Regions from separate parts of the Paenibacillus sp. FSL R7-0302 genome, predicted to be linked through region 1. Evidence: riboswitches for the same ligand, from Rfam matches in the RefSeq annotation. Region 1 holds a riboswitch; each other region holds the start of a gene.
What was found. Region 1 has a riboswitch for thiamine pyrophosphate ahead of thiC (phosphomethylpyrimidine synthase ThiC). Riboswitches for the same ligand answer to the same signal wherever they lie in the genome.

Region 1 (8,060 bases):
TCATTGCCGCCAAAAACAAGGATAATGCCGAGCTGCGCCTGGAGGTCAGCGATCTGATCTATCACCTGCTGGTGCTGCTGCAGGAGCGCAAGCTTCCGCTGGATGAGATTCTGGAAGAGCTGAGCGCCCGCCATGAACGGCCTCGCCGCGATTAGGAGGAACTTTCAGCATGCACATCGATTATCATACCCATCATGAACGCTGCGGTCATGCGGTCGGGAAGCTGGAGGAGTATGTGCAGCGGGGCATCGCTCTGGGGCTTGAGCAGCTCGGGCTGTCGGATCATCTGCCGCTTATCCATGTCGACCCGGACCACTACTATCCCGAGATGGCTATGCCCCTTGCGGAGCTTCCGCGATATGTGGAGGAATGCCTTACACTGAAGGAGCGCTACCGGGGCACGATTGAGCTGCGGGTGGGGCTGGAGGCGGATTATATTGAGGGATATGAGGAACAGATCCGCGAGCTTTTGGCACCCTATCCGTGGGATTATCTTATTGGCTCGGTGCATTTCCTGGGAGAATGGGATATTACCGACCACCGGCAGACCCATGGCTGGGAAGGCCAGGATGTAATGGCGGTATACCGCCGCTATTATGATGCTGTACAGAAGTCGGCGTTATCGGGATTATATGATATTATAGGACATATGGACGTCATCAAAAGGTTCGGTTACGGACCCCGGACGCCGGAGGACCTGGCGGAGGCCAGAGCCCTTGAGCTGGATACGCTGAAGATCATCGCCCGCAGCGGAACCGCCATGGAGCTGAATGCTTCCGGGCTGACCAAGCCGTGCGCCGAGATGTTTCCGGCAGAGCATGTGCTGGTCCAGGCACTTGCGCTAGGCATTCCGCTCACGGTTGGCTCTGATGCGCATGATCCCATGAAGCTGGGAGACGGCTTAACAGAGGCCCGGGACATGCTCTGGCGCACCGGCTTCCGCGAACTGGCCGTCTTTGAAGGACGCCGCCGTACATCCGTTCCGTTCAATATATAAATTTATAATCCCAGGAGGGTACTATGCATCATCAATTACGGATTTTTTCCGGTTCGTCGAATCCGAAGCTTGCCGCTGATATTGCGGAGCGCCTTGGTGCGCCGCTTGGCCAGATCAAGCTGACCCGTTTCAAAAGCGGCGAGATTTATGTGCATTATGAAGAGAGCATCCGGAACTGCGACGTATTTTTGGTGCAATCCCTGGCTCATCCGATTAACGAGCTGTTTGTAGAGCTGCTGGTCATGATTGATGCCGCCAAGCGCGCATCGGCCAGAACGGTGAACATTATCGTTCCCTATTACGGGTACGCCCGGCAGGAGCGTAAGTCCGCACCACGTGAGCCGATCTCGGCCAAAATGGTCGCCGATGTGCTGACCACCGCCGGCGCAACGCGCGTCATTACGATTGATCTGCATGCTGCAGCCATACAGGGATTCTTCAATATTCCGGTGGATCATCTGACTGCGCTTGATCTGATCAGCGGTTATCTGAAGGTGAAGGGGCTTACCGATCTGGTCGTGGTCTCCCCGGATGCGGGACGCGCGTCTATGGCGGAGAAGCTGGCCAGCCGGCTGGATTCGCCGTTCGCCATCATGATCAAGAAGCGTCCGGCGCATAATGAATCGGTGATTACGCATGTCATTGGTGATGTGGAAGGCAGGACGCCGATCATTATAGAGGATCTTATTGATACCGGAACGACTATCGTCAATGTGGTGGAGGGCCTGAAGGAGCGGGGCGCCCGGAACAGTATCGTCTGTGCTACGCACGGACTGTTTTCCGGGGATGCGCTTGAGCGGATGGATCATCCCAATATCGACGAGATTGTCATTACCGATTCGATTGCCCTGCCGGATGAGCATTCCAGCAGATTCGCAGTGCTCTCGGTAGCTCCCATGCTGGCTGAGGCCACGCGTATTATTATCGAGGGCGGTTCCATAGATAAGCTGTTCAGAGACGCGGGGATTTAACTCCCGCGTCTTTTTTATTGTGAATGAGGCACAAGATAACCTATCCTTCTATTTCTCGCTGAAACGGGTGCCGTCCCTGAAAGGACGGCAAAGCCGTTTCCACTTGAGCTTTTCCCTCCCGTCAGCTCTCTCCCTGAGACTTGAGAATCTCGTTGCCACATGTGGTATACTGTGTGAAGAAGACAGCCGAGACCATAAATGGAAACGAACAGGTAAGGCTAGGGAAGCTGAAACAAGGGAGGTGCCTTGCTTCCATGATAGAGAGAACTTCAGAGAATGTCGCGGAGCACAGTAATGTCATTCCGGTCACTCTGGATGCCAATTTTTTCTTTGAAAGAGCCGTTCGGTCGCTGGACCGCTTTCAATATGATAAGGCATTAAGAAATTTTCGCAAAGCTGTTGAATATGAGCCGGATAATCCGGTGAATCATTGCAATATGGCGGGTATATTATCTGAGATGGGCAATTATACCGCATCTAACGAGATTCTTATCCATGTTCTGGAGAAGATCGACCCCGCTATGACGGAATGCCATTTCTACATGGCTAATAACTTCGCCAATATGGAAAGCTTTGAAGAGGCGGAGCGTTCGCTGGTCACTTACTTGGAAGAGGATGCTAACGGCGAGTTCATGACCGAATCCGAAGAACTGATGGAGCTGCTGCAATATGAGCTGAACCGGCCTGCTCCGCTGGTGCGTATCCGCAGCCGTGAGGGAGTCGTAGAGCATGACCGGGCGCGGAGTCTGCTGGAGGAGGGTAAGTTCCCTCAGGCTGTAGAACTGCTGGAGGAGATCACTGCGGGCACCCCGGATTTTTTGGCTGCGCATAATAATCTGGCACTGGCTCATTTCTATATGGGCCGGTTCGCCAAGGCGAAGGAATGTCTGAATGAGGTGCTGAAGCAAGACCCCGGCAATCTGCACGCTCTGTGCAATATGGCCATCTTCCTGCAGTATGCAGGAGATAAGGAACAGCTTGCGACGCTGCTGGGTATGCTTGAAGCAACAGTGCCGTTCCATCAGGAGCATGTATTCAAAATGGCTACAACCATGGGTATCCTGGGCCGGCACGCTGCCGCTTACAGCCATTTCCGCCGTCTGCTGAAGGACGAGGAGGTCGCCGGAGACGCCGGGCTGTATCATTACTGTGCGGCGGCGGCAAGCAATAGCGGAAGACATGATGAGGCACTGCGCTGCTGGAGACAGGCAGCCAAGCTGGACCCTGCTTCCGCTGTCCCGGCGTTCTTCCTGTCCCAGCTCCAGCAGGCCCGGGCAGAAGGACAGCCTATGCCTGCAGTCAGCTATAACTATCAGCTGCCCTTCCAGGAGCAGCTGAAGCAGTGGAAGGGCAATACGGGCAGATTCACTGAAGAAGTGCGGAATAATCCGCTGCTGCGCGCCTCGTTCTTCTGGGCGCTGCGCTACGGCGATTCCGCTACGAAGCTTCAGGTGACCGAGGCTCTCCGCTGGATTGAGGACGAGGAGATGTCCGAGGTACTGCGCGGAGTTCTGGAGCAGGAGCCGCTGAAGGAGGACCGCCTGCAGGAGGCGGCATTGTTCAGCCTTCAGCGGCTGATCGGGGAGAACCTGAATGAAGCCGGCGGCTCGCCCGGCGAAGAGCAGGAGCCTGCGGCTGCTCCCGGACCCAAGGGGATGCTGCCCGGAACCGGCGGCTTATCGCCGTCCACTACCCGTATTTGAAGCAATTGCTGTTGTAAGAACACCTACTTGTAAGGAGGCCAATGTAATGTACAAAACGATTGTAATCGGAACAGGCCCGGCCGGGCTGACTGCCGCGATTTATCTGGCGCGTGCGAACCTGAGCCCGCTGGTCATTGAAGGCTTGCAGCCGGGTGGACAACTGACAACGACGACAGAAGTGGAGAACTTTCCAGGCTTCCCTGAAGGGATTCTGGGTCCGGACCTGATGGACAATATGCGCAAGCAGGCGGAACGCTTCGGCGCTGAATTCAAGAACGGCTGGGTGGAGTCGGTGGACTTCTCACAGCGCCCGTTCAAGGTAACAGTGGACGGGATGGGTGTACTGGAAGCAGAATCAGTTATTATTTCAACCGGGGCCTCTGCAAGATATCTGGGCATCCCGGGCGAGCAGGAGAATGTGGGACGCGGGGTCAGCACCTGTGCGACCTGTGACGGCTTCTTTTTCCGTAATAAAAAGATTGTCGTCGTCGGCGGCGGAGACTCCGCCATGGAGGAAGCCAGCTTCCTGACCCGCTTTGCGTCCAGCGTAACGCTGGTTCACCGCCGTCCCGAGCTGCGGGCCTCGAAGATCATGCAGGACCGGGCGCGTGACAACAGTAAGGTAACCTGGGCCTTGAACCGCACACCGGTTGAAGTAACGGTAGGAGAGACCGGAGTGAAGGGCCTTACGGTGCTTAATAATGAGACAGGTCTGACAGAGCTGGTAGAAGCAGACGGCGTGTTCGTAGCGATTGGACACACACCGAACACAGCCTTCTTGGGCGGGCAAATCAACACGGATGCTAATGGCTATATCGTGGTGAACCCGGGTACCACCGAGACCAACATCCCAGGCGTATTCGCCTGCGGCGATGTGCAGGATACGCGTTACCGTCAAGCGATATCGGCAGCAGGGACCGGCTGTATGGCCGCCATGGATGCTGAGAAGTTCCTGGAAGGCACGATGGTGCACGACTGGAGCGAATCGCTGGACAAATAACGGGTTTACAACAATTACCCAAACTGGTAGAATGCATTTAATTAGATAAGATACCCACTAGGGGAGCCTGAATAGGCTGAGACGGGAAAATTGAATTTCCGGACCCTTGAACCTGATCTGGATCATACCAGCGTAGGAAAGTGGAGTCGGACCTTTTTTGAATACAGTCTTATTTGGCTGTTCCTTTAATAAAGCCGCTCCAGGTGGAGCGGCTTTTTGACTTGCAGGAATCTATAGATTCTTCAGCTCAATCTGCTGCGTGACCTCTTATCTGATGAGTGTACAGAGCGAAGAGGAGGAGATTGAAATGACAGGAATGCTCAAGAACGAAGAGGTGAATCTTTCCGGATTCCCCGCGAGCCGTAAAGTGTATGTGGAGGGCTCACGCCCGGATATCCGGGTTCCGATGCGGGAGATCAGCCTCAGCAGAACCGAAGGCGTTGCCGGGGAAGAGGACAATGCTCCGCTGCGGGTCTATGACACAAGCGGTATGTACACGGATGCCGCGGAGGAGACGGACATTCGGAGGGGACTGCCGCCGCACCGTTCATGCTGGATTGAGGAACGCGGCGATTCGGAGGAATACACCGGAAGAGCCGTCCGGCCGGAGGATAACGGAATCCGCAGAGAAGGGGCTGCCGCAGAAGCTCATCCAGGACTGTGCAGGAATCCCCGGCGGGCCTATGCAGGCGGCAATGTGACCCAGCTGTATTATGCAAGGCAAGGGATCATAACACCGGAAATGGAGTATATTGCGATCCGTGAGAATATCCGGCCGGAGTTCGTAAGGGATGAGGTGGCCGCAGGCCGCGCCATCATTCCGGCCAATATCAATCACCCGGAGAGTGAGCCGATGATTATCGGCCGTAACTTCCTCGTGAAGATCAATGCGAATATCGGAAATTCTGCGGTCACTTCTTCTATTGAAGAAGAGGTGGAGAAGATGCGGTGGGCAACCCGCTGGGGGGCAGATACCATCATGGATCTCTCCACCGGCTCTAAGATCCATACCACCCGGGAGTGGATAATCCGCAATTCTCCTGTGCCGGTCGGGACAGTGCCCTTATACCAGGCGCTGGAGAAGGTGAACGGCATAGCCGAGGATTTAACCTGGGAGCTCTACCGTGACACGCTGATTGAGCAGGCGGAGCAGGGAGTGGATTACTTCACCATTCATGCCGGGGTACTGCGGCGCTATATTCCGCTGACTGCCCGGAGAATGACCGGCATCGTATCCCGGGGCGGATCGATTATGGCCGCCTGGTGCCTGGCTCATCAGCAGGAGAACTTCCTGTACACACACTTCGAGGATATATGTGAGATTATGAAGACGTATGATGTGGCCTTCTCGCTGGGGGATGGCCTGCGTCCCGGCTCTATCGCCGATGCCAATGATGAAGCTCAGTTCGCCGAGCTGGAGACACTGGGAGAACTGACGCTACTAGCCTGGAAGCACGATGTTCAGGTCATGGTCGAAGGTCCGGGCCATGTGCCGCTGCACAAGATTAAGGAGAATATGGACAAGCAGCTTGAGATCTGCCACGAAGCCCCTTTCTATACCCTCGGCCCGCTGACTACGGATATTGCACCCGGTTATGATCACATCACTTCGGCCATCGGGGCAGCGATAATCGGGGGGCTCGGGACGGCGATGCTGTGTTACGTTACACCTAAGGAGCATTTAGGCCTGCCTGACAAGAATGATGTGCGCGAAGGCGTCATTACCTATAAAATCGCTGCACATGCCGCAGACCTCGCCAAGGGACATCCGGGGGCGCAGGACCGGGATGATGCGCTGTCCAAGGCGCGGTTCGAGTTCCGCTGGCGCGACCAGTTCCATCTCTCCCTCGACCCGGAACGGGCGCTCGCGTATCATGACGAGACCCTTCCGGCAGAGGGGGCGAAGCAGGCGCATTTCTGTTCGATGTGCGGTCCTAAATTCTGCAGCATGCGGATTTCGCATGATATCCGTAATTCTCATAGATGGAGCAAATCACTGTAATTTAGCTGCTAATATAGCGGAATCGCAACATTCTTAGGCTATCTCCCAAGCTGAAAGGCTTGCGGGGATAGTCTTTTTATAGTTAGTGATTACAATCACAATTCACCTCTGTGACCTATGCTAAGCTGTTGCTTGAGAAGAGTTCTCATTAGTGAGGTGTGCAAAAGGATGAGCAAAGCGTTGAAGCTGGATGAATCGGTCTTTGAGCTGGTAACCAGGCACCCGGAAGTGGTGGAGATCATGGTAGAGCTGGGATTCCGTGATATTGCGAAGCCTGGAATGCTGCAGACCGCAGGACGGTTCATGACCCTGTCTAAAGGAATGAAGTTAAAGAAAATAGAGCTGGAAACCGTTCGGCGGGCCTTTTGGCAGCATGGTTTCGAGATTATAGAATAGAAGGAGAGATTGCGATGAGCGAACTGATTAATAACCGCGAGGTCGATGTGCCGGAACAGACACGCCGCCAGGCTATGCTGAGAGAGATCATCAAGGAGCTGCATGCGGGCAAAAGCGTGGAGGAGGTTAAGGCGCGATTTGAAGAGGCGGTAGGCGATGTTACGGTGGAGGAAATCTCCGCCATGGAGCACTCCCTGATGACCGAGGAAGGCATTCCGGTAGAGGAAGTACAGCGCCTCTGCTCTGTGCATACGGCGATTTTCAAAGGCTCGATTGAACAGATTCACCGTTCTTCTAAGCCCGAGGAGCAGCCCGGTCATCCCGTGCATACGTTCAAGCTGGAGAACCGCGAGATCGAGCGTCTGGTCAACTTCCGGCTGGAGCTGCATGCAGATAAGTTCAAGAAGAACGCCAGCGAGGAGATTATTTTCAAGCTGCTGGAGGACCTTAGTCTGCTGCTGGATCTCGACAAGCACTACAGCCGTAAGGAGAATCTGCTGTTCCCTTACCTGGAGAAGTACGGCATATACGGTCCTACGAAGGTAATGTGGGGAGTGGATGACGGAATCCGCAATATGATCAAGGAAGCCAAGAAGGCGCTTAGCGCCTATAACGGGGACAGCGGGCAGATTACAGCCGCACTGGAGGAGATCATTAAGGAAGTCAATGAGATGATCTTCAAGGAGGAGAATATTCTGCTCCCGATGGCGCTGGATAAGCTGACTGAGGATGAGTGGGTCCGGATCGCCCGCGAAAGCGATGAAATCGGCTTCTGCCTGACTGCGCCCGACCAGGAATGGATACCGGAACGTGCAGCGGAGCCTGAGGGTGCTGATGTTCCGGCGGAAGAAGGGGAAGGCCTGTCCCCGCAGGGCTTCATCCGGTTCGAGACCGGACTGCTGTCGCTCCACCAGCTCGAGACGCTGATGAATCATCTGCCGGTGGACCTCACCTTTATCGATGAGAACGATGTTGTCCGCTACTTCTCGCA
Region 2 (8,060 bases), on a different contig from region 1:
TATAACAATGTCACTGTATCCGGCTATGATGTGCTGCTGCAGAATCTGAAGATTTTTGGAGACCTGGTCCTGGAGGAAGGAATCGGCAACGGAGAGGTGAACTTGGACAGTGTTGAAGTACTAGGCAAGGTCATCATACAGGGCAGCGGAGATCCCTCAGTGCAGCTAAAGAACACAACCATGAACCAAGTGATTGTGCAGAAGAATAGTGGAACTGCCCGCCTGGTCACCGAAGGTACAACCTGGGTGAAGGCATTGTCGGTACAGTCCGGTGTAAATCTGGAAGAGGGGGAGGGTACCGGAGAAGGGTTCACAGATATTGATCTGCCATCCGGCCTTGCAGCCGGGATCGTAGTGACGCTTAACGGCAATTTCGGAGATGTGAACATTGAAGCCAAAGGACCCGTCCTCCACCTGCAAAAAGGCTCCATACGCACGCTTAAGACCGCTGCCTCTGCAACAGGGGTTAAGATAGAGCTAGATGAAGGGACAACGGTGACGCAGGCGATTCTGAATACGTCAACGAAGGTTATGGGTGCGGGTAAGGTTCAGGATGCAATTGTGAAGGAAGATGAATAGAGCGTGCCTAAAAACAGAATGTCCACAATTGGACCGGGCGCGCCGCGTAGGCCGTGCGTTTATCGTATCCCGGTAATCGCCCGGTACTCCCGGTCCAGCATCGCATAAAAGTATTGGTTCACCCACTGGTTGTTCCAGTGTATTTCTTCCCGGAATACGCCTTCGCGGACCATGCCTAACCTATCCAGCACTTTGATGGATGAGGTATTGTATTCATTGCACATAGCCACAACTCTGTGGGCCTTCCATTCTTCAAAAGCAAGCTTCAAGGCCAGCTGCGCAGCTTCGGTGCAGTAGCCTTGCCCCCGGTATTCTGGGAAAAGGCTGTAGCCCAGCTCCCAGCTTTCGCGCTCTTTTACATACCAATGTATACTCAGTTCCCCTACAGGGGTTGCTTCGGGAGTGGCTAGCCTGATCAGGAATTGTCTATGCCAGTCGCTCTGGATTCGTTCCGCCACAGTCTTCCGGACGGCCTCCTTGTCGGTTGGAATCATATCCTCGAAGGGCCAGAGTGAAACGCTCATTTCCAGATCTGTGATGAAATCGATATCGTCCGGGGTGACCGGAGATAAGGTGATTCTTGCATTCATTGTGCGATACCCTCCTGCTAGTATGATTTCGATATGATCTTGCCGTTGTTCCCCACAAAGTATAGGTCATTCCCCTTAGCGGATATAGATAATAATCTTTTTGGAAACGTTCCTTACTTACTGACTATCGTTCCGCTATAGGAACCGTTGAATGAAGATTACTTGTTTGGGCGGCTGCCAAGTGTGGTAAGTAACATAACGTAGAGCCAAGCAGGCACACTGCCTGATGCATAAACACCAGACCTTAAGCCATGCTAACATGATTGATCAACAATACTGTGGACAGCGAAAGGAGAATGGATTATGCCAGACACTAGCAAGCAACCTGTCAAAACTTTACCACCGCAGGTGCAGGATCAGCGCCCCGGAATTGAAAGTGAGATGAACCCGCTTCCGGAGTTTGAGACACCGGCGTACAAGGCAGCAGGCAAGCTGCTGGGCAAGGCTGCGCTCATTACCGGAGGCGACAGCGGGATCGGGCGTGCAGTTGCCGTTCATTTTGCCAAGGAGGGCGCGGATGTGGTGATCTCCTACTTGAACGAGCATGAGGATGCGGAAGAGACCAAGCGCCAGGTGGAACAGGAGGGCAGAACGTGTATTCTGATCGCCGGGGATATCGGGGACGAATGCTTTTGTCAGAGCTTGATTCGTCAAACCGTTGAAGGACTCGGCAAGCTTGACATTCTAATCAACAATGCGGCGGAGCAGCATCCGCAGGATCATATTGAGGACATTACGGCGGAGCAACTGGAGCGTACGTTCCGGACGAATATTTTCTCCATGTTCTATCTGACCAAGGCTGCCATGCCTCATCTCAAAAAAGGCGCTACCATCATTAACACCACCTCCATCACGGCGTATCGCGGCAGCCCGCAGCTGCTGGACTATTCGTCCACCAAGGGAGCCATTCTCAGCTTCACCCGGTCACTGTCGATGAATCTGGCGGATAAGGGCATCCGCGTGAATGCGGTAGCTCCCGGACCGATCTGGACCCCGCTGATCCCGTCAACCTTTGACGCTAAGAAGGTCAGTGAGTTCGGCGGCACCCAGCCGATGAAGCGCCCGGGACAGCCTGAAGAGCTGGCACCGGCGTATGTGTACCTGGCTTCGGACGATTCCTCCTATGTGAGCGGGCAGGTGATGCATGTGAACGGCGGCGAGGTTGTGAACGGATAAGAAGCAGTGTAACCATACGTATTACACAATTTGCTCAGCAAATGTGGAGAAGCCAGCCGGGAGGCTGGCTTTTGTGAGACGAGATAGGTATAGCCCTAACAGAAATAATATGCTAATATACAACAAGCAAGACGAAACAACCGCATAGAACGATCACTAGGGGTGCCGCAAGGCTGAGACGGGCGTAGTTGTCCGGACCCTTTGAACCTGATCTGGTTTATACCAGCGTAGGGAAGTGGAGAACGAATAATGCAGCGGGGGTATACGGCTAATCCCGGTATTCCTGCTTTTATTCCAGACTGCTTCCTTTACGGGGAGCGGTCTTTTTTGTGTTGCGGGGTGGTGCAAAGCGGGCTTGGAGCAGACGGGAGGCGAAAGAGTGTTGTATGAGATTCATGCGGTCTCGGACGGGCGGCTGCCGCCTGAAGCGCTGACCGAATGGGCCGTGGCTGTACATTCTATAGTGGATTATATCCATCTCCGCGAAAAAGCCATGCCCGCCCGCCAACTGTTGGCGGCGGCGCAGCAGATGCTTCAGGCCGGGGTTCCGCCTTCGAAGCTGGTCATTAATGACCGGATCGATGTTGCCCTGGCCGCCGGGGCAGGCGGTGTACATTTAGCCTGGCACAGTCTTCCTCCAGCCGCAGTGCGCGGCCTTGCACCGGACCTGCGGATCGGCAGATCGGTACACTCGCGGGAAGAGGCGGCAGAGGCTGGAAGGCAGGGAGCAGACTTCTGCCTCTACGGGCATGTGTTCCCGACGGCCTGTAAGCCGGGACAGCAGGCACGCGGACTTGCGCAGCTGGCAGAGGCCGTCCGCTGGAGCTGCATCCCGCTGATTGCGCTTGGAGGGATTACCCCGGGGAATGCCGGGGCGGTGTTAGCCCAAGGGGCGGCTGGCATTGCCGTCATGTCGGGGATCTGCGGAGCCCCGGACCCTGTGGCAGCGGCCCGGGCGTACAGGGAAGCGGTCCACAGGGCAGCAGAGCTGGCTGAAGCGCTGGATATGGCTCAAGCACAGGGCACAGCAGGAGGTGAACAGGCATGAATGTGACCGTTAACGGGAAGAGGCAAAGAATTGAAGAGAGCTGCCGGACGCTGGAGGATCTGCTGTCCCGGCCCGAATGGGCCGGTAAGCTGGTGATTGTCGAGCTGAACGGTGAGCTTGCCGGCAGAGAGGTTTATGGAGAGACACTGCTCAGCGAGGGGGACCGGGTGGAGCTGGTTCATTTTGTAGGCGGAGGCTAAACAAGAAGACTTATTCCGGGAGGCGTTAACATGCAAGACTCATTGATGATTGGCGGAGTGACTCTAACCAGCAGACTGTTCATTGGCACCGGAAAATACAGCCGCAACACCCTCATTCCCGAGGTGATTACGCGATCAGGCTCACAGGTCATTACCGTTGCTCTGCGCCGGGTGGACCCGGAGAGCAGTGACAATATTGTCAGCCATATTCCTTCCCATATGACCTTGCTGCCTAATACCTCTGGTGCGCGCACCGCAGAGGAAGCAGTACGGATTGCCCGGCTGGCGAGATCGGCGGGGCTGGGGAACTGGGTGAAGATTGAGGTCATCAACGACCAGAAATATCTGCTGCCGGATAACACCGAGACCATCCGGGCGACCGAGATTCTTGCAGCTGAGGGCTTCGTGGTGCTGCCGTATATGAGTCCTGACCTGTCCGCCGCCCTGCGGTTGAAGGCAGCGGGGGCTGCGGCCGTGATGCCGCTGGGAGCGCCGATCGGGTCCAACCGCGGACTGCAGACCAAGGAACTGATCCGCATTCTGATCTCCGAGACGGAGCTGCCGGTGATCGTGGATGCCGGAATCGGCAGACCGTCCGAGGCGGCTGAGGCGATGGAGATGGGTGCCGCAGCGGTGCTGCTTAATACAGCGATTGCCACCGCCTCAGATCCGCTGCTGATGGCAGAAGCCTTCCGTGACGCGGTAGCTGCAGGGCGCAAGGCTTATCTCGCTGGACTAGGGCCCGTAGAGGAGACGGCGGCAGCCTCTTCACCGTTGACCGGGTTCTTGGCCTGACAGATGGAATAGGGAGGAGAGAACGGTTATGAGCTTTTATGAGACGATGACCCGGCTGGAGCAGCTTCCTTACGGAACGCTATGGAGCCGCTATACGGCAGAGGATGTGAAGCGTGCGCTTCGTGCAGAGCGGGTCGATGAAGAGGGGCTGATGGCACTGCTGTCACCGGCAGCGGAGCCTTATCTGGAGGAGATGGCGCAGAAGGCGCACCGGTTAACGCGTACGCATTTCGGCCATGTGATGCAGCTGTTTACACCGATGTATCTGGCTGATTTTTGCGTGAATCACTGCACGTATTGCAGCTTCAGTTCGATCTATGATTTTCCGCGCAAAAAGCTGACGCTGGAGCAGGTCGCCAGGGAAGCAGAGATCATCGCTGCCACGGGCCTGCGCCACATTCTGATCCTGACCGGAGAATCCCGGAATGACAGTCCGGCCGGTTATGTGAGGGACTGCGTGAACGTGCTGCGCCGCTATTTTTCCTCCGTCAGCATTGAAGTGAATCCGCTCTCGACAGCCGAATATGCTGAGCTCAGAGAAGCCGGTGTGGACGGTCTGACGCTCTATCAGGAGGTCTACCATCAGGAGACTTATCGTGCGCTGCATATCAAAGGACCCAAACGTGTCTACCGCAACCGGCTGGATGCTCCCGAGCGGGGCTGTCAGGCGGGCTTCCGTTCGGTAAATATCGGGGCTCTGCTCGGCATGTACGAATGGCGCCAGGAGGCGCTGGCAACTGCGCTGCATGCGAGGTATTTGCAGGACAAGTACCCGGAATGCGAAATCGGGCTGTCGACTCCCCGATTCCGGCCTTACTTAGGCGAATTCAACCCGGCAAGCGATGTTACCGACCGTGCGTTGGTGCAGATCATCCTGGCGTACCGCCTGTTCCTGCCGCGTTCCGGCATCTCATTGTCCACACGCGAGCCTGCCGCTCTGCGCGATCATCTGGTCCAGCTCGGCATCACGAAGATGTCCGCCGGGGTATCCACCGAAGTGGGAGGACATTCCCTGGAAGGGGGAACGCCGCAGTTTGAAATCTCGGACAACCGCAGCGTGAACGAGATGGCCGAGATGCTGCGCTCGCAAGGACTCCAGCCGGTATTCAAGGACTGGGATATCCTGTCCGAGCCGCTTGGGTTGAGGTAGGCAAGCTGAATCTGGTTGAGAGCCTGATGTGACCAAACCGGGTGCAACTTAAACTGATCAGGTATATCGAATCAGCTTGACCTGAACAGCCAAACTGAATGAACTTAGACTGACTTGACTAATCGTGCTTAACTTAACTTGACTAGACTAACCGTGTCTAACTTAACCTGACCATATGCAAATAACCCGCTTCATGGCGGGTTATTTGCATTGTATATGGGTTGTAGGCTGCTCACGCTGACTTCTCCTTCTACCACGAAGGCTCGTGGGCAGGATGTATGCGAAAAACCGAATACAATCGCTAGCGCGAAGGCTGATGGGCCAAATGTATGTGTGTACTCTATCTACTCTATAGATTCAGGCTGTCCGGCAGACTGTCCCTGACTCGCACTGGAAGTCAGCTCGTCCAGCGACATCTCGAAGCCCGGAGCCATGTGTTTAAGGAAATACTCCATCTCAGGCATCTCCAGTACATGCAGCTTCGCGGCAGTCTGCTCTCTGGCAGCGGCGAATTCGCGGTTGCCTGCGGCGACCTCCCAGACGCATTTCAGGTAAGCGTCCAGCACATCCGCTGCCTTGACGTAGCGGAGCAGTCCGGCATCCTCGGAGCCGGGCGGGCTGGTGTGCGGCTGCAGGAGCGGCGCATAGACTGCGCTCAGCTCCGGCGGGATCATGGCCGCCAGCCGGTCGGCGGCCACCTGCTCCATCTCGCGGAAGCTCGACAGCAGACGCGAGTTGTTATGCTTCACCGGCGTAGCGATGTCGCCGGTGAAGACCTCGGTGGCGTCGTGGAACAGCGCCATCGTGGATGCGCGGTCGGCGTTCAGCGACCGGCCGAAATGGGCATTGCCGATGGTGCACAGCATGTGCGCCAGCAGGGCGACCTGGAATGAATGCTGCGCCACGTTCTCCGGGGCGGTGCTGCGCATGAGGCTCCAGCGCTGGATATATTGCAGCCGGTAGAGATAGGCGGAGAAATGGTAGTTCAATTTTGAAGTAACCCCTTTCATGAGCAGCTTAATGTGCTATTATAGTAACTAATTGTACCAGAGTTAGGGCCGCTTGAACCAGATGGAGAGGAGACTGAATGAAGATGCAGCATTTTGAAGAGAGCATTTATAATTTGATTGTAGAGACCTCCACGAACCTGCCGGGCGATGTGCGCCGGGCAGTGGCCAGAGGGCGGGCGCTGGAAGACCGAGCGACACGCTCCGGACTGGCACTAACCACGATAGCGCAGAATATCGGAATGGCGGAGCAGCAAATATCGCCGATCTGCCAGGATACGGGGATGCCGACTTTTATAATTCATACGCCGGTGGGCGTGAATCAGATAGAGATGAAGAAGGATATTCACAGCGCAATTATCCGCGCTACGAAGAACGGCAAGCTGCGGCCCAATTCCGTGGATTCGCTAACCGGCGAGAACAGCGGGGATAATCTGGGGGCAGGCACTCCGGTGATTCACTTCGAGCAGTGGGAGGAAGAGAGCATTGACGTCCGGCTGATCCTGAAGGGCGGCGGCTGCGAGAATAAGAACATCCAGTACAGCCTTCCGGCAGAGCTGGAGGGACTCGGCAAAGCCGGACGCGACCTCGACGGTATCCGCAAGTGCATCCTGCATTCCGTGTACCAGGCGCAGGGCCAGGGCTGTAGCGCAGGATTCATTGGTGTAGGCATTGGCGGCGACCGTACCACGGGCTATGAGCTGGCGAAGAAGCAGCTGTTCCGCAAGGTTGAGGATGTGAATCCTAATGAAGATTTGGGCAAGCTGGAGCATTACATTATGGAGAATGCCAACAAGCTCGGAATCGGCACGATGGGCTTCGGCGGTGAAGTGACGCTGCTGGGCTGCAAAATCGGAGTAATGAACAGGCTGCCTGCCAGCTTCTTTGTCTCCGTAGCCTATAACTGCTGGGCCTTCCGCCGCCAGGGCATTCTGGTTCATCCGGCTACCGGTGACATTCAGGAATGGCTGTATGAGAGCGGCACCGGGATATCTGTTGAGGGGGAAGCTGCACCGCAGCCTGTTGCTGAACCTGTGGGTGTAGCTGCGGCAGAACGGACAGCTTCCGGCGTGGTGCCAGAGGATGCTACGATTCCTGCGGCACCGGCTATTGTATCCGGGACGGGTGAAGCAGCTTCGGATGCGGCCGTCTCAGGGAATGGGGCAGCATCTGAACCGTCTGCGGCAGCTTCCGCCGGCTCAGGCGGCTCGCGCGAGATCCGCCTGACCACACCGATCAGTGAGGAGGATATACGCAGCCTGCGCGTCGGCGATGTGGTGATCCTCTCCGGCGAGATGCACACCGGCCGCGATGCCCTGCACAAATTCCTCATGGATCACGACACCCCTGTCGACCTGAACGGTGCCGTCATCTATCACTGTGGCCCGGTCATGCTGAAGGATGATGAAGGCTGGCATGTGAAGGCGGCTGGCCCGACGACCAGTATCCGCGAGGAGCCGTATCAGGGCGATATTATTAAGAAGTTCGGTATCCGCGCCGTAATCGGCAAAGGCG
Region 3 (8,060 bases), on a different contig from region 1:
TTGGACAGATAAGACATATGAATTCCTCCTGTAGGCATAATTTAAAAATTAATAAAAGCATTCTTAACATCCACTTCTGCAGCCAGCAGACCGTTCTCGCTCAGCCACTGGTTCACCTTCTCCCATGAAGCGCTGTCCTGATAGCCGAAGGGCTGGGAACCGGCATCCATCAGCGGCAGCAGGATCTCCAGACTGCGCTGTTCAATGGCTTCATCCAGCGGTGCGGTATCCTCCTGATGGGCAAGCAGCAGCTTCAGCGCTTCATCCGGGTGACCGGCAGTATACTGCTGGCCTTTTCTGATGGCATCCACGAATTTCTGATAAAAGCCCTGTGAATCCTGCAGTCCCTGCTCACTGGCGACCAGCACCAGCTCATAATAATCCGGGACCCCGTAATCCACGGGATTGAAGGAGCGGACCGGATGGCCTTCCTGCTCCAGAATCAGCTGCTCATGGTTGATGAACCCGCCCATAATGCCATCCACCCGTCCGGTGGAGAGAGCAGGGATCAGCTCATAGCCGACATCCACCAGCTTGAGGGAGGAAGGGTCCCCGCCGTCGCTTTTGACCATCGTGTTCAGCATGGCTTCATACAACGGGACGGAGGAATATCCGGCTTGCTTGCCGGACAGCTCTCCGGGGCGGGTAATGCCGCTGTCTGCGGCTACCATGAGATGATTCAGCGGATGACGCACCAGCGCGGCAATCGACTTGACTGGAATCTGCTCACCCCGTGCCATCAGCACCTGGGGCTGATAACTGAGTGCCAGATCCACCTTCCCCGCAGCAACAAGCTTCAGCGCATCATTGGTATCGGCCGGCATCTCAATCTCAACCTCCAGACCTTCCTCAGCGAAATAGCCTTCAGCCTCTGCCGCATACAAAAAAGAGTGAACAGCATTGGGATACCAGTCGAGCATAATCGTCAGCTTATGGGCCCCGCCTTTAGCCCCGGCCTCAGAGGTAGAGGGTGCAGCAGCCGGGGGGCCAGAGGCCGCCGGACTGTCCGTATTGGCGCAGCCTGCCAGGACAGGCAGCATACAGAGCAGCAGAGCAGACAGCAGCATGGCTGGCCTTGAAATCGCATGGTGCAGATAACGGGTATAGCGGATAGTAGTCATGAATAACGTCCTCTTTTCTTCAGAATAATCTTCTCCAGCGCGGCGACTGCCAGAAACAGCAGGATACCGAGCAGGGATAATAAGACAACGGCGGCGAACATCTTGGCGCTCTGCAGATTCCCGGCCATTCTGCGGCTGAAATAGCCCAGCCCCTGGCTGCCCCCAAGCCATTCCCCAATAGTTGCACCGATCACACAGTACACAGCCGACAGCTTCAGCCCGGAGAAAAAAGAGGGTAAAGCCAGCGGAACGCCCACCTTCCCGAGAATCTGCCAGCGGTTCGCGCCATATGTCAGCAGCAGCTCCCGGTAGGCGTCCGTGTTCTTGGACAACCCGTCATAGGTGCCGATGACCACCGGGAAGAAAGCGGTCAGGAAGACAACGGCGACCTTGCTCCACAGGGTGTAGCCGAACCACATGATGAACAGGGGAGAGAGGGCGATCAGCGGAACCGTCTGGCTGATAATCAGCAGCGGGTACAGCGCCTTGGCCAGCGGACGGAACAGGTGCATGGCGATTCCCAGCAGGCTGCCGCAGACCACGGATAGTGCGAAGCCTGTGAGCACTTCAAGCAGTGTGGCGGGCAGATGTACCCCGAACAATAGATGGCGGTCTTCCATCAATGCCATCCACACCGCAGACGGAGCCGGAAGGATGAAGGGAGGAACCAGGCCCAGCCGGGCTACAGTCTCCCAGACTGCAAGCGTCAGCAGGGCGAGCAGGGCAGCCGGACCGTAATGCTGGAGCAATCTTCTAGGAGCGGCGGTTCTCATATAGCTTCAGCTCCAATTCCTGGCGCAGGGCGGCGAACTGCGGCTCATAATTCAGACTGTGATGACGCGGGCGGGGGAGACCGGCTGGGAATTCCTGCATCCCGCTGCCGCCACTGCCCGTCATTAGATAGATTCTGTCACTGAGCAGAAGCGCCTCCTCCAGATCATGGGTGATGAACAGCACCGTCTTGTCCAGCTCTGCCCATAACTCCAACAGCCAGCGCTGCAGTGAGCGCTTGGTAATGGCATCGAGCGCCCCGAACGGCTCATCGAGCAGCAGCAGATCATTCCCCGCCGCCACGGTGCGGAGGACCGCCACGCGCTGGCGCATCCCGCCGGACAGCTCCTGGGGATAAGCCCCTTCGGTTCCCTCAAGGCCGAAGCGTTGCAGCAGGGTACGGATCTCGGCCACGGCGGCCGCTTTGGGACGGCTGCGCTTGAGTTCCCAAGGCAGCAGACAATTGTCCAGCACGGTGCGCCAAGGCAGGAGGAGATCCTGCTGCGGCATGTAGGCCACACTGCCCAGCCTCTTCGCTGCTGCAGCGGACTCGGCTCCGTTCAGCGTAATCCTGCCTTTGTCCGGCTCCAGCAGGCCGGCGATGATTTTGAACAAGGTGCTTTTGCCGCATCCGCTTCCGCCTACGACAGAAATGAATTCGCCGCGCTGCACATTCATGGATAGCCCTGAGAAGACTGGGGTACGGGACGAGCCCGTCCCGAAAGCATAGGATAGATTGCTAATGTTGATCATAAGACTATGTACGAAGCCTCCCCGGATTGATATAGATACTGCGGTGAGCACAAAAAAGCCCCATTCATTCCCGGAGGAATGAATGGGGCGGAAGGTACAGTCAGCTGCGGCCCTGTGACGGGAACCACTGATACATTCTGCTCCACTTCCCTCCGCTGGTATGATCCAGATCAGGTTCAAAGGGTCCGGAGCTTAAGCTCCGTCTCAGTCGGCCGACTCCCCTAGTGAATAATGTTGCTATTGAATTCGTAATTGCTACTTAATATACCACAAATTCCTGTCTTGTAAAGATCAGGCGGGTCAGCGCTTCGCCAGACCGGTCACGAACAAGGTGACGATGCCCCGGGAGATGTCCAGCTTGGAGGAATGGTGCCGCTTCTGCTCATACAGGTACAGATCGGGGCTGAGGACAGAGATTAAGGCTGTGGCCGCAAAGGCCGGATCAATGTCAATCAGCTCACCGCCCGCCGCAGCGCGCTGCAGCAGCTCTGTCATCATCACCCCCAGCCGCTGAAAAAAAGGATGCTCAAACTGGGTCAGCTGCTTCTTGCCGGTGAACTCGGCTTTGATCATATTCAGCAGCTCGGCATACTGCTCAATGAAATCGGCAATCTGCTCAATGCTGCTCTGCAGCTGAGCGAGAGCCGGAGCTTCACCGGCACTGGCAGCCACCTGCTGCTCCAGCCCGGACAGGAATTGATCTGCGCTGCCCTTCAGCAGTGCAGAACAGATCTCACCCTTGTCCATGAAGCGGCGGTACAGGGAGCCTTGTCCTATGCCTGCCCGCTTGGCAATGCTGTACATGCTGACCGCCTCAAGACCGCTCTCGGTGAACAACTGGCGGGCAGCTTCAAGAATCCGCTGTACATAAGGATCGGCGGACTCGGGCGGGGCGGATTCTATGGCTTGCGGAGCTGAGCGCGGGAGCTGCGCAGCATCGGTGTCTGGCTTTTTCATGAGAACCCCTTTCAGAAAAGAATTGACACAACGGACAATTGTCCGTAGACTATGAATTGCGCTTACGGACAGTTGTCCGTTCACTCATTATATAGAACAATCTGCCCGCAGGTCAATCTAGAACGCGGACAGCTCAGGAGGAGAAGAGACATGGATCAGACCTTGAAGCAGGAAGCCGATTTCCGGCTGTCCGGCATTCTGGTTCCGCTGCTGGCCATCATTGCAGGAGTATTTATGGTTGTACTGGACAGTACGGCGATGAACGTAGCCTTGTCCAGGCTGGTGGTGGATTTCAAGACGGATCTGCATACGCTGCAGTGGGTAGTTACCGGATATATGCTGGCCCAGGCTTCCGTTATTCCGCTGTCCGGCTGGCTGTCTGACCGGTTCGGGGCCAAGACGGTCTTCCTGACGGCGGTAGTTGTGTTCACGATAGGCTCGATTCTGTGCGCTACACCAAGCAGCGCCGAGTGGCTGATTGTTTTCCGGGTTATTCAGGGACTGGGCGGCGGCTGTGTGCTCCCTGTCGGAATGGCCTATGTATACAGACTGGCTCCCAAAAGTAAGGTCGGCGTAGTCATGGGCATTATGGGCATTCCCGTCCTGTTCGCTCCGGCTATTGGTCCGGTATTGTCGGGCTGGCTGGTTGAATACCATTCCTGGCGCTGGATCTTCCTTATTAATATTCCGATTGGCATCATCGCTGTGCTGATCGGACTGCGCAAGCTGCCGAGTGCGGCGAAGAACAGCGTGCCCGGCATGGATAAGCTAGGTATGGTTCTTGGACCGCTGGCCTTTGCTTCGCTAACCTACGGGGTCAGCCAGGGCGCGCAGAGCTGGACCTCTGAGAAGACGCTGATCGGGCTGCTGCTGGGCGCTGTGGCACTAATCGCTTTTGTCATCGCCGAGCTGCGCTCCAAGACACCACTGCTGGAGCTGCGGATTCTGAAATCCGTAGATTTCACGACAGGAATCATCGTGCAGTGGATTGCCCAGTTCGGCTTATACGGCGCGTTATTCCTGCTCCCGCAATTTCTGCAGCAGGCCCGCGGCTTCGGCGCATTTGATACCGGTCTGACGCTGCTGCCGCAAGCGATCGCTTCCGGGCTGATGATGCCGATTGCCGGGATACTGTTCGACCGGATCGGTGTGCGCTGGCTCGTGGTCTGCGGTCTCAGTCTGGTCTCCGGCGCGCTATTCCAGTATTCCCATGTGGATCTTACCACGCAGAGCCGCGATCTGATCCTTCCGCTGATCATGTGCGGGGCCGGAATGGGACTGATGATGATGCCGATGAACACGCATCTGCTCAACAAGGCGCCAAGCCATCTGGTGAACCGGGTAACCTCGCTGACAAACTCGATGCAGCAGGTGATTACCTCGCTGGCCGTCTCGACTCTGGTTACGATTCTGACGGCAAGAACAACGGCACGCGGTACCGAGATGCAGGAGGCAGCGGCGGCTGCCGGTAAAAGCACCGCAGGCGCTTCACAGGAAGCACTCCTGCTGGCCAAGCAGACCGTGTTGTCGCAGGGCTTCGCGGACACGTTCCACATTATGATGTTTGTCGCGCTTGGCGGTGCGGTCCTTGGACTGCTGCTGCGACGGGGCCGCCATTCCGGGACTGAACGTTCTAAGGAACAGGCAACGCCGGAAATCATGCACGTATAGTAATGCACCATATAGAAGCAGAGCTTGTAACATCCATATAGCAGCGATTCTCCTTTTGCCGGAGGGTCGCTTTTTGTTATTTTCTCTTCTGAATATTCTGATGCAGGAGCCGAAATTGGGGCAAGCTAAGCTATGGAAAATCAATACTATACAAATCCGATGAATATAATCGGAAAAAATCATTGACGCAGGTAACGCCTCAGTGTTACTATTCTTTTTGCCGGTAATTACGGTATCTAAAGAGAAGATATGAGAGGGGATTCATCGAATGAAAAAACTAAGTCTGACTATTATGCTGCTCCTGACCATGGTCACGGCTGCGGCTTGCGGAAACAACAATACGGACAAGACAGCAACGGGCGGCAATACCGGGAATGAACCCACAGCAGCGGCTACAGAGGGTACAGCTTCCGGGGAGCAGAACAGCCTGGAGGCCGTCAAAGCCAGCGGCAAGCTGCGCATCGGAACCGAAGGAACCTACGCACCGTTCACCTTCCATGATGCGGACGGCAAGCTGACAGGTTTCGATGTTGAGATTGCTGAGGAAGTGACCAAGCGTTTAGGTGTGAAGCCGGAGTTCATTGAGACGCAATGGGACGGGATTTTTGCCGGGATGGATGCGAAGCGCTTCGATGTGATCTTCAATGAAGTCTCCATCACTGATGAACGTAAAGTGAAATATGATTTCTCCGATCCGTATATTGTCTCCAAGGCGGTGCTGATCGTACCGGAGGATAATCAGGATATTAAGACGTTCGCTGATCTCAAGGGTAAAAAAGCCGGCCAGTCCCTGACCAGCAACCTCGGCAAAATCGCCACAGACAACGGTGCCGAGATCGTATCCACCGAAGGCTTCAACCAGGCGATTGATCTGCTGACCTCCGGCCGGATCGATGCTACCGTGAATGACGGATTGTCCTTCCTCGACCTGAAGAAGCAGAAGCCGGATATCAAGATCAAGAAGGTGGATGAGATTGCCGAAGGCTCGCATAGTGCCGCAGTCTTCCTGAAAGGGAATGACGAGCTGGTGCAGGCTGTGAACGAAGCGCTGACCGCTATGAAGAGCGACGGAACCTACCTTAAGATCTCCGAGAAGTACTTCGGCACTGACGTATCGAAATGATGGATGACCGCCAAATACAAATATTTCTCGATTCATTGCTGCCCCTGTTCAAAGCCGGGGTGGCTTTTACCCTTCCGCTTGCGGTGGTATCCTTTATTCTGGGGCTGCTGCTGGCGGTGATTACTGCGCTTGCCCGGCTGTCCTCCTGGAGACTTCCGAGGCTGATCGCCAGATTTTATGTCTGGGTGATCCGGGGAACGCCGCTGCTGGTGCAGCTGTTTATTATTTTCTATGGACTGCCCGCCGCCGGGATTGTGCTTGATCCGTTCATCGCCGCTGTCATCGGGTTCACGCTCAGTGTCGGGGCCTACTCCTCCGAGATTGTCCGGGCTGCCATCCTGTCTATCCACAAGGGCCAGTGGGAAGCCGCGTTCTCTGTGGGGATGAGCCGGAAGCAGGCTCTGCGCCGGGTGATATTGCCTCAAGCTGCCCGCGTGTCGGTTCCGCCGTTATCGAATTCTTTTATTAGCCTGGTTAAGGATACTTCGCTTGCGGCCAGTATTACTTATGTAGAGATCTTCAGAAAAGCCCAGCAGATTGTGGCGACATCCTATGAACCCCTGCTGCTGTATTGCGAAGCGGCGTTGTTCTATCTGCTGTTCTGCTCCGTATTGTCGGCGCTGCAGAATTACTTGGAGAAGCGGCTGGACCGGTATTCGGCCAGTTAAGGTGAAGGAGGCACACGCATGATTGAAATACGCGATTTACATAAGTCCTTCGGGCCGCTTGCGGTGCTGAAAGGTGTGGATCTCGCCGTTGAACACGGCCAGGTCATGGTCATTATCGGACCTTCCGGCTCCGGCAAAACCACGCTGCTGCGCTGCTTCAACCTGCTGGAGACCCCCGACAAGGGCAGTCTTACACTGAACACGATTAAGCTGGATTTCACCCCGGGTGCCAAAATTCCACAGCGTACCGTACTCTCCCTGCGCCAGCAGACAGGAATGGTGTTCCAGTCTTATAATCTGTTCCCGCATATGACGGCGATCGGCAATGTCATGGAGGGACAGATCACGGTGCAAAAGCGTTCCAAGGAGGAAGCGCGCAGCAAGGCGCTGGCACTCTTGGACAAGGTGGGTCTGGCAGACAAGGCAGATGCGTATCCGCATCAGCTGTCCGGCGGCCAGCAGCAGCGTGTAGCGATAGCCCGCGCCATGGCGGCCTCGCCGGAGGTGCTGCTGTTCGATGAGCCGACCTCGGCGCTTGACCCTGAGCTGGTCGGCGAGGTGCTGAAGGTCATCAAGCAGCTGGCCCGGGAAGGAATGACGATGGTTATCGTCACCCATGAGATGAAATTCGCGGCCGATGTGGCCGACCGGATCATTCTAATGGACAACGGAGTCATCCTGGAGCAGGGAACCCCCCGGGAGGTACTGGAGCAGACGAAGAACCCGCGCGCCTTGCAATTCCTGAACCGGCTCAGCGGGGAAGAGTGATTGCGGGACGGAGTATATTAAGGCAGACCGGGAGGAGAGTCCTGGTCTGCCTTTTTATTGTTTTGTAGTGTAACCAATTGTATGTGAAAAACAGTATACATTGTGTTTACGCGAAGATGAGGTGGTAGGCAAACGTAAACGAAGAAGTGCACTTGAATCCGTGTTTGTAACTCCCCCTCTTAAACAGCGGAGCAGGCGGAATGATTGTGGAGAAGCGGAGCGGTCGCC
Region 4 (8,060 bases), 320 kb from region 1:
TCTCCCGGTCATCTTCTACGTACAATAGGGTTACACTCACGTTGTTCTCCGTCCTTTCTTCCTTCAACTGGCAAAACAAATCCCCGGATACCGGCAGTCTTGAGGTCTGCCGGTATCCGGGGAGAATCATACTTGCTGTTCAGGCCGTAATTCCGAACCTTCCCGGCGGCTTATCCTCCGGCAGCCCGAACAGATAGCCTTGTCCCAGGTCCATACCGAGATCACGGCAGACCAGGAATTCCTCACGGCGTTCAATGCCTTCAGCCAGCAGGCTTGCACCGAATTCGCCAGCCCTGGAGATGATCTCTCTAAGCATCCGCTGCTTCCCCTCATCCCGGTCACAGAAGCTGATCAGGCTACGGTCAACCTTGACATAATCCGGCTGGAGGCTGGACATCAGCTCAACCGTCGAGTAGCCCGCGCCTACATCATCCAGTGCAACCCGCATCCCCTGCTGGCGGTATTCGGCGAAGATGGCGCGCAGATGTGCAATATCGCTGATCTGCTCCGTCTCCACTACTTCAAATACATAATCCTCCGGGTTCTGGTCCAGCCTCCGGATCGCCTCGAAGGTATGAGTCAGACAATACTTGGGATTATAAATAGAAGAGGGCAGGAAGTTAATGAACCGCTTAATGCCCTTGGGCAGCAGCTTACTGCCGGTCTCTATCGCCGAGATCCGGGCGGCCCGGTCAAGGAAGGAATGAAACCCTGTCCGCCGGGCAATCTCAAACAGCTCATAGGGCTGAAAATAACTGCCCTGGGGCAGCGGGCGCAGCAGAAATTCAAAGCCGACAATCTCCTCGCTGAAATTCACAATCGGCTGCATGTGGCTGCAAAAATCATGGCTCATAATGATGGACACCAGATTCTCGTTAGCGAAGCGGACCTTCAGCTGATCGAAGGTCAGCCACCGGTCCGGAGCCGCAGGGGCACCTTTGCTCTTAACGCATACGGATAAGGAGTCCGCTATGTCCTTAGCCGCCACCAGCATTTCTATCAGCTTCAACAGCTCTTCCTTACGATGATATGGAATGATACAGGTCTTGCTTGTCTCAAATGCTTCATAACCGGCATTCCGGATGGCAGCAGCCAGCGGATCAGAGCAGGGGCGGAGCTTCAGCTCCCCTTGATCCTCTATCGGGTCGATGTCAGCACAATCAACACAGTTCATGGCAATCCCCTCCGCCTCATGATGTCGATAACCTGAGGCCATTATAGCATGATTCCTCCGGCACGATCAGGAAAGAAGCCGCAAAAAGAGCCCCTTATGAACCATGAAGGTCCGTAAGAGGCCCGGATTGCCGGGCTATGCAGTACTTAGGCTTAGGCGGGAGATTCACCGGTTCCCGGCCACCACAATCCTTTTACCGGAGACAGCCGATTAAGACTGCCATACCCCGTGCTCACCGTTCTTGCCCATATATTCAATCCGTGAAGGTGACAGCTCAAGAATGACATAATCGGGATCATCCGGTCCCTTGAACCATTTCTCCAGGGACTCATTCCATACCTTAGAGCGCAAGCCGTCATCCTTCGTCACGGCAACCGTAGCTTCAATCTCCAGTACATCCTTGCCGCCGCCCTGTTCATAGCCAAGCAAGAGACAAGCATTAGGATTATCCTGAAGCTCTTCTACCTTATGCGTCTTGCGGTTAGTTGCCAGATAGATGGACAGCCCGTCATGAAATACCGCCATGTAACGCACCTTAGGCTTGTTACCGGCCTCAATCGTGCCGAAGGAACCGAACCTGTTGTCGTCCAGCACCTGTATGATTGTTTTCTCCAGCTCTTTGTTATCCATTGACGTCACAGCTCCCTTCAAAATTCATGTGAATATAAGTTTATATATTCACGTCCTTGGTTTGGATTTATGATTAACCTGTGCCTAATATAGTGTACCCTTCCCGTTCATTCTGAATCCCGCCATCTGTTCATAAATTGATTCATAAGGAGTCTTATTCTTGAAAAAACTAATCTGGATCGGCTGTCTCTCCTATTTCGTAATCGGCCTCGCCCATGTTGTGCTGGGCTCCATTCTGCCAGTGCTGCTCCAGCATTATGACCGCAGCTACAGTGCAGGGGGCGAGCTGATCTTCAGCCAGTTCGCGGGCTTCCTGGCCGGCGTACTGGTCTCGCCGCTGCTGAACCGGCGGTTCGGCAAGCGCGGCGGCATTCTGATTGCCACCGGCCTGCTGCTATGCGCCGAGATTGCCTATGCCTTCCTCCCGCCCTGGGGCTGGATGTACGTAATTGCCGTAGCCGCAGGGTTCGGCTTCGGGATGATCGAAGCCGTCATCGGCACGATTATTATAGCCGCAGTCACCGAAGGAACGGCCGTTGCCATGAGCCGGCTGGAGGTGCTGTTCGGTGTCGGGGCGCTGCTCATGCCGCTGGCGGCCAGTCCGCTGATTGCCGCAGGGCAGTGGAGGCTGGCCTTCCTGATCGTTGCCGCCTGCTCCCTCCTCTCGCTGCTCTTCTGGGCGAAGAGCAGCTTCGGCCCGCTGGACAGCGCGCTGAATGAGCGGCCTGCCCGCCCTGACCGCGCTGCGGCAACGGGAACCACCAGAAGATTGTCCTTGCCCTACAAGGGCAAGCAATGGGTGGTGCTTGGCTTGTTCATTCTGTTCTTCTTTCTTTATGTAGGCACTGAGATGAGCCTGGTGAATTTCATGCCGGCGATCTTCATCGCGAAGCTGGGCATGAGCGAGGCCACGGCTGCACTCACGGTGACCTTCTTCTGGCTCGCCATGTCGGCGGGCAGACTGTTCGCCGGTGTCATCGCCGAGAAAATTTCCTACCGCATCTATGTGCTCGTCAGCTGCTTTGCCGCTTTGCTGCTGCTCGTTATTTTCCCGTTCGCCGGTCACCGGCTTGCCGCTTTTGCGATCATCCTGCTGCTTGGCCTGTTCATGTCCGGCATCTTCTCGATCGCGCTGGTCTTCTCCAGTAAGCTGCTGCCCGGCGCGGAAGAATCGACGCCCAGCATTATGATCGCCTCCGGCGGAATTGGCGGCGCAGTACTGCCGCTACTGACCGGCTGGTCCATGGATCATCTGCAGATCGCCCAGACTTCGGGACTTTTGGCCGCTTTTGCCGCGCTGTTATTCGTGCTGAGCGTAACCGCCTGGAGAATCGGGTAATTGTATACAACAAGGTCCATATTCTGTGAATAAGGATGGAACCCACACATGGCTGAACTGCATTCCGAGCCCACTCTGCATACCGCCTTGCTGCAATTCATTTTCCCCTTTTCGATTAAGGCGGAAGTCGATCAAGAGCTGATTGAGAGTCTTCAGGAGGATGGATTTACGCGTTTTTTTCTTGAGAACAAAGAACTGGAGCATGCCTATTACGGAGAGAATCACTGTGTATCCCATGAGAAAATGGAGCGCAGCTATCTTCCGTTTGCCGCTCATGTCTTGTTTCCGCGTGAGAAGGACAGGGATTCCTTCCGCCGCTTTTCCCGGGCCAATGATCTGCTGTGCGGGCTTCAAATGCCCTTCCAGACGATTCCCTTCCGCGTGCTGTCGACCGATGTGTTCCTCTGCCCGTTCGAGCTGGGCTTCCTGACGGTAAGAGTGGCTATTGAGGAGGAGAATCTCCCCTTCAGCATGGTGCTCGAATTCGCCGACCGGTTCCGCAACCTGGAGGATGTAAGCTTTCAGGATGAGCATACCTTCATCCATTGTCATAAGAAGTCTTTTGCCCGGGTGGAGGACTTCGTGTTCAGGCATCTGGCAGCCGGGCTGGAGCCGTATCTCGATCCTGCAGAGACGAATGGCAATTATTTCGAGACCCTGCCCTTCTTCGTCGATGAACGGATGCTGGTGCAGGCCTTCTACGGCGTTAATCTCCCGGAGGATGAGGAAGAGATCAGTGTCGAGCTGCTCTACCGGGCCTCCCAAGTGGACGGTCTGAGCATCGACGGCACCCCCTATATGAGCGCAAGTGATCCAGACTATATCAAGCAGTATACCCGGGAGCATTGCTATAGCCGCTGGGGGCCGGACACCTACTATATGACCAATGAGCAGACCTTCTGCTGCGTGAGCCGGGCGAAGCCGGAGATTGCCGCCCAGCTGATCAGCCAGATGTACGGCGAGTATTATTACGGAATGCTGCTGAGTATTTTTCATAAAATCGTGCTGCTGAAGCTCGCCAACCTCCACTCCCGGCTGCGCATCAACCACGACAACGACGAGATCGAGAATCTGATCTTCCTGATCAACAAATTCTCGGCCAAATTCTATTTTCTGGAGCTGATCTCGCAGTCGCAGGGGCGGGAGATTTTTTTTCAGCTGCGTAAGGTGTATGGCAATGATGCCTTGTTCGATGAGGTGAAAATGACCCTGAATGACCTGTTCCAGTACCAGGACAAATTCCAGGCCAAACGGCGGGATACGCTCCTGATGGTGCTCACCGTATTTACGGTCATCAGCGGGATATACGGGATGAATCAGGTCATCGAGGATCTGAAGGGCCAGATCGACTGGAGCAAAATGCTGGAGTACTCCGCGTTCGAGTATCTGGCTCTGTTCCTGACCTTCTCGGGGATCACCGTCAGTGTCGGCTTAACGCTGAGAGAGATCTGGAACGGCATCCGCAGCCGCCGCAAGAAGCGGCATTATACGAGGGATTAAGACACAGAGGGTGGACAACGGCAGGACTGCCGTCTATAATACACCGTAAGAACATAGCAATACCCGTGAACTTTATAGAACCAGGGGTGCTGGAATTGGCCGGCTGAGATTGTATCCCACAAGATACTGACCCTTACACCTGATCTGGATAATGCCAGCGTAGGAATCTTCATTCAGCACAGTGCCTTGAGCGGTACTGAAGCTGAAGTCCCCTCACGCAAGTCACTGGCGTCCCGATCATCGGGACGCTTTTTTGATTCTAAGGATGTACAGGAATAAGGTTTCTGTAAGCTCTGAAGACCAGGGGTTGCTGGAAGGAGAGAGAAAGAGAAATGGGAGTCAAAAAAACAGTCACACTACTGCTCAGCTCCATGCTGCTGCTCACCGTAGCGGGATGTGGCGGCGGGAACCACAGCGGCAATGCGGGGGCCAGCGCACCTGCTGCCGGTAACAGCACGGCTGCACCTGATGCAACCGCAGCCGCACCCACGGATGCACCTAAGGCGCTGACCCCGGTCAAGATTGCCCTGGACTGGACGCCGAACACGAATCATACCGGCCTGTATGCTGCCAAGGAGCTGGGCTATTACGCGGAGGAAGGTCTTGATGTGCAGATTGTACAGCCTGGTGCTGCCGGTTCCGACACAATGGTCACTTCTGGTGAAGCCCAGTTCGGCATCAGCGCCCAGGAGGCGCTGACCCTGGCCCGTCTGCAGGATGTGCCGCTGGTATCGATTGCTGCAATCATTCAGCATAATACCTCGGGCTTCGCGGCTCCGAAGGACCGCAATATTAAGACGCCGAAGGATTTTGAAGGCAAAACATACGGAGGCTGGGGCTCCCCTGCGGAGCAGGCTGCCATGAAAGCCATCATGGACCCCGAAGGCGGGGATGTCTCCAAGGTGAAGCTGGTGAATATCGGCGAAGCGGACTTTTTTACAGCCGTGAAGCGGGATATTGACTTCGCCTGGATCTTCTATGCCTGGACCGGCGTGGAAGCGGAGCTGCGCGGGGAGCCGCTGGATATGCTGTATCTGAAGGATTACGCTCCGCAGTTGGACTACTACACACCAGTCCTGACCACCAGTGAGAAGGAGATCGCCGAGCATCCTGAAGTGGTGAAGGCATTCCTGAAGGCTACGTCAAAAGGCTATCAGTACGCCATCGACCACCCGGAAGAAGCCGCGACGGTCTTGTCTGATGCTGTCCCTGATCTGGACCCCAAGCTGGTGCTGGCCAGCCAGAAATGGCTTAGCCCGAAATACAAGGACGACGCCCCGCGCTGGGGTGAGCAGAAGCTTGAGATCTGGAAGAACTACGCCGACTGGATGTACGGCCTGAAGCTGCTGGATAAGCCGCTGGATGCGGAGAGTACGTTTACGAATGAATTTTTGCCGGAATCATAATGAGCCCGCATGGCGGGAATCTTATACCTAACTTGAAAGGAATGATTGATCATGGCTAACACACTGCTCAGCATTCAGGTAATTCCCAAGACACCGAACAACGAGGATTCCATCCCTTACGTGGACAAGGCTATAGAGGTCATTCAAAAGTCAGGCGTGAAGCATCAGGTGAATCCGCTGGAGACTACAATGGAAGGCGAGCTGTCCGAGCTGCTGGATATTGTGCGTGACATGCATGAGGCGCTGATCGCTTCCGGCAGTCCTAGTGTCATCTCACAGATCAAGATCGCCCATAATCCGGGCGGCATCAGCATGGATAAGCTGACGGAGAAATACCGGCCGTGAGAAGCACCTGGAAGCTAGTGTGGCCGCCCTTTGTGGCGGTCCTCTTTTTTGTCGGGATATGGCAGCTATCGGTCATGCTGTTCGACATCCCGGCTTACCAGTTGCCCAGCCCGTCGGATATCGCGCGTGAATCGAAGAACAACGCCTCCGGGATCTGGGAGCACACCGCCGCCACGCTGCGGCTGACCCTGATCGGCTTCCCGGTCGGCACAGGCATCGGCCTGCTCACCGCCTTGCTGCTGCATCTGCTGCCCTGGGTCAAGCGAGCGATCTATCCGCTGCTGATCCTCAGCCAGAATGTGCCCTCCATTGCGCTGGCCCCGCTGCTGATTATCTGGTTCGGGTTCGGCCTGCTGCCCAAAATCATCCTGATCACCCTCGTCTGCTTCTTCCCCGTAGCTGTTGCAGCCATGGGCGGACTGGCCCAAAGCGACCGGGTGATGATGAATTATATGAAGATGGCCGGTGCGGGCAAGTGGCAGATCTTCACCCGGCTGGAGCTTCCCGGCTCCTTGCCCTCCCTGTTCTCCGGGCTCAAAATCTCCGCCACCTATGCGGTGATGGGCGCAGTGGTGGCCGAATGGATCGGCGCCGACAAAGGGATCGGCTACTATATGCTGCTGCAGAAGGCCTCTTACCGGGCGGACCGGATGTTCGTGGCCATCGCCATTATCGTGCTGCTGAGTCTCGTATTATTCGCGCTCATTGCCCTGCTGGAGAGATGGCTGGTGCGCTGGAAGCCGCGCAAGGAAGCTTAACGTGTACGGAAGAATCATCCAAAACAGAAGTAACCATAATGAACTGAAGGAGGCTGGGCGAAGTGTCTGAGCTTACGAGGATTGAACTGGAGAAGGCGGACGTAGATGGACGCCTGGGTACACGGAGTGTGCCGCCTGCGCTCGAAGTCAGCGGCATCAGCAAGTCGTTCCAGCACCGCCGCCGGGAGACGCAGGTGCTGGATCAGGTGTCCCTGACCGTGGAGCCGCAGGAATTCGTCTCCATTGTCGGCCCGTCCGGCTGCGGGAAAAGCACGCTGTTCCATATCATCGGCGGCCTTACGCTGCCGGATACCGGAACGGTGAGCATGAACGGCATCCCGGTGACCGGGCAGCGCGGCAAGATCAGCTATATGCCGCAGCAGCCCGCGCTGTTCCCGTGGCGCAGCACACTGGATAACGTCCTGCTTGGCGGCGAGCTGCAAGGCGCCCCGCAGCGGGAGGCCCGCGAGGCTGCGCGCCACTGGCTGGCGAAGATCGGCCTCGGCGGCTTCGAGCGGGCCTACCCGCACATGCTCTCCGGCGGCATGCAGCAGCGGGCCGCCTTCCTGCGGGCCATGCTCGCGCCGCAGGAGCTGATGCTGCTCGATGAGCCGTTCAGCGCGCTAGATGCGCTGACCCGCGAGCAGATGCAGCGCTGGCTGCTGGAGCTGTGGGAGGAGAACCGCCGCTCCGTACTGTTCATCACCCATAACATCGAAGAGGCGCTGCTGCTCTCCACCCGCATCTACGTCTTCTCCGGGCGTCCCGGCTCCGTCCTCCACACCGTGGAGGTCCCGTTCCCGCGCCCTCGCCGCGAAGAGATCGCCGATTCGCCGGAGTTCCTCCGGATGCGGCGCCAGCTCTCAGAGTGGATGCGCGAGGAGCAGGCGAAGAGCCAGAGCTAAGGG

Region 2: it holds a riboswitch for thiamine pyrophosphate, as region 1 does, so the genes downstream of both, MKY96_RS18510 (thiamine phosphate synthase) here and thiC (phosphomethylpyrimidine synthase ThiC) in region 1, are expected to answer to the same signal.
Region 3: it holds a riboswitch for thiamine pyrophosphate, as region 1 does, so the genes downstream of both, MKY96_RS14380 (ABC transporter ATP-binding protein) here and thiC (phosphomethylpyrimidine synthase ThiC) in region 1, are expected to answer to the same signal.
Region 4: it holds a riboswitch for thiamine pyrophosphate, as region 1 does, so the genes downstream of both, MKY96_RS26745 (ABC transporter substrate-binding protein) here and thiC (phosphomethylpyrimidine synthase ThiC) in region 1, are expected to answer to the same signal.

The regions. Positions count from the first base shown of each region.
Region 1 is NZ_JBBOWB010000002.1:553,516-561,575, reverse strand. Features, by position in the region: gene hisIE (bifunctional phosphoribosyl-AMP cyclohydrolase/phosphoribosyl-ATP diphosphatase HisIE) at 1-155, shown strand, start outside; gene hisJ (histidinol-phosphatase HisJ) at 170-997, shown strand; gene MKY96_RS28050 (ribose-phosphate diphosphokinase) at 1,021-1,968, shown strand; gene MKY96_RS28045 (tetratricopeptide repeat protein) at 2,223-3,671, shown strand; gene trxB (thioredoxin-disulfide reductase) at 3,718-4,671, shown strand; TPP riboswitch at 4,721-4,827, shown strand; gene thiC (phosphomethylpyrimidine synthase ThiC) at 4,979-6,673, shown strand; gene MKY96_RS28030 (DUF1858 domain-containing protein) at 6,842-7,069, shown strand; gene MKY96_RS28025 (DUF438 domain-containing protein) at 7,084-8,060, shown strand, end outside.
Region 2 is NZ_JBBOWB010000001.1:4,254,745-4,262,804, reverse strand. Features, by position in the region: gene MKY96_RS18525 (S-layer homology domain-containing protein) at 1-579, shown strand, start outside; gene MKY96_RS18520 (GNAT family N-acetyltransferase) at 639-1,169, opposite strand; gene MKY96_RS18515 (SDR family oxidoreductase) at 1,473-2,345, shown strand; TPP riboswitch at 2,494-2,596, shown strand; gene MKY96_RS18510 (thiamine phosphate synthase) at 2,725-3,393, shown strand; gene thiS (sulfur carrier protein ThiS) at 3,390-3,593, shown strand; gene MKY96_RS18500 (thiazole synthase) at 3,624-4,388, shown strand; gene thiH (2-iminoacetate synthase ThiH) at 4,417-5,538, shown strand; gene yfbR (5'-deoxynucleotidase) at 5,883-6,527, opposite strand; gene MKY96_RS18485 (fumarate hydratase) at 6,632-8,060, shown strand, end outside.
Region 3 is NZ_JBBOWB010000001.1:3,281,579-3,289,638, reverse strand. Features, by position in the region: gene thiM (hydroxyethylthiazole kinase) at 1-38, opposite strand, end outside; gene MKY96_RS14390 (ABC transporter substrate-binding protein) at 42-1,121, opposite strand; gene MKY96_RS14385 (ABC transporter permease) at 1,118-1,894, opposite strand; gene MKY96_RS14380 (ABC transporter ATP-binding protein) at 1,875-2,645, opposite strand; TPP riboswitch at 2,776-2,878, opposite strand; gene MKY96_RS14375 (TetR/AcrR family transcriptional regulator) at 2,946-3,602, opposite strand; gene MKY96_RS14370 (DHA2 family efflux MFS transporter permease subunit) at 3,753-5,273, shown strand; gene MKY96_RS14365 (amino acid ABC transporter substrate-binding protein) at 5,542-6,396, shown strand; gene MKY96_RS14360 (amino acid ABC transporter permease) at 6,396-7,064, shown strand; gene MKY96_RS14355 (amino acid ABC transporter ATP-binding protein) at 7,083-7,832, shown strand.
Region 4 is NZ_JBBOWB010000002.1:237,496-245,555, forward strand. Features, by position in the region: gene MKY96_RS26720 (response regulator transcription factor) at 1-40, opposite strand, end outside; gene MKY96_RS26725 (EAL domain-containing protein) at 140-1,174, opposite strand; gene MKY96_RS26730 (pyridoxamine 5'-phosphate oxidase family protein) at 1,385-1,804, opposite strand; gene MKY96_RS26735 (MFS transporter) at 1,965-3,143, shown strand; gene MKY96_RS26740 (hypothetical protein) at 3,192-4,643, shown strand; TPP riboswitch at 4,716-4,826, shown strand; gene MKY96_RS26745 (ABC transporter substrate-binding protein) at 4,976-6,049, shown strand; gene MKY96_RS26750 (thiamine-binding protein) at 6,101-6,394, shown strand; gene MKY96_RS26755 (ABC transporter permease) at 6,391-7,152, shown strand; gene MKY96_RS26760 (ABC transporter ATP-binding protein) at 7,233-8,057, shown strand.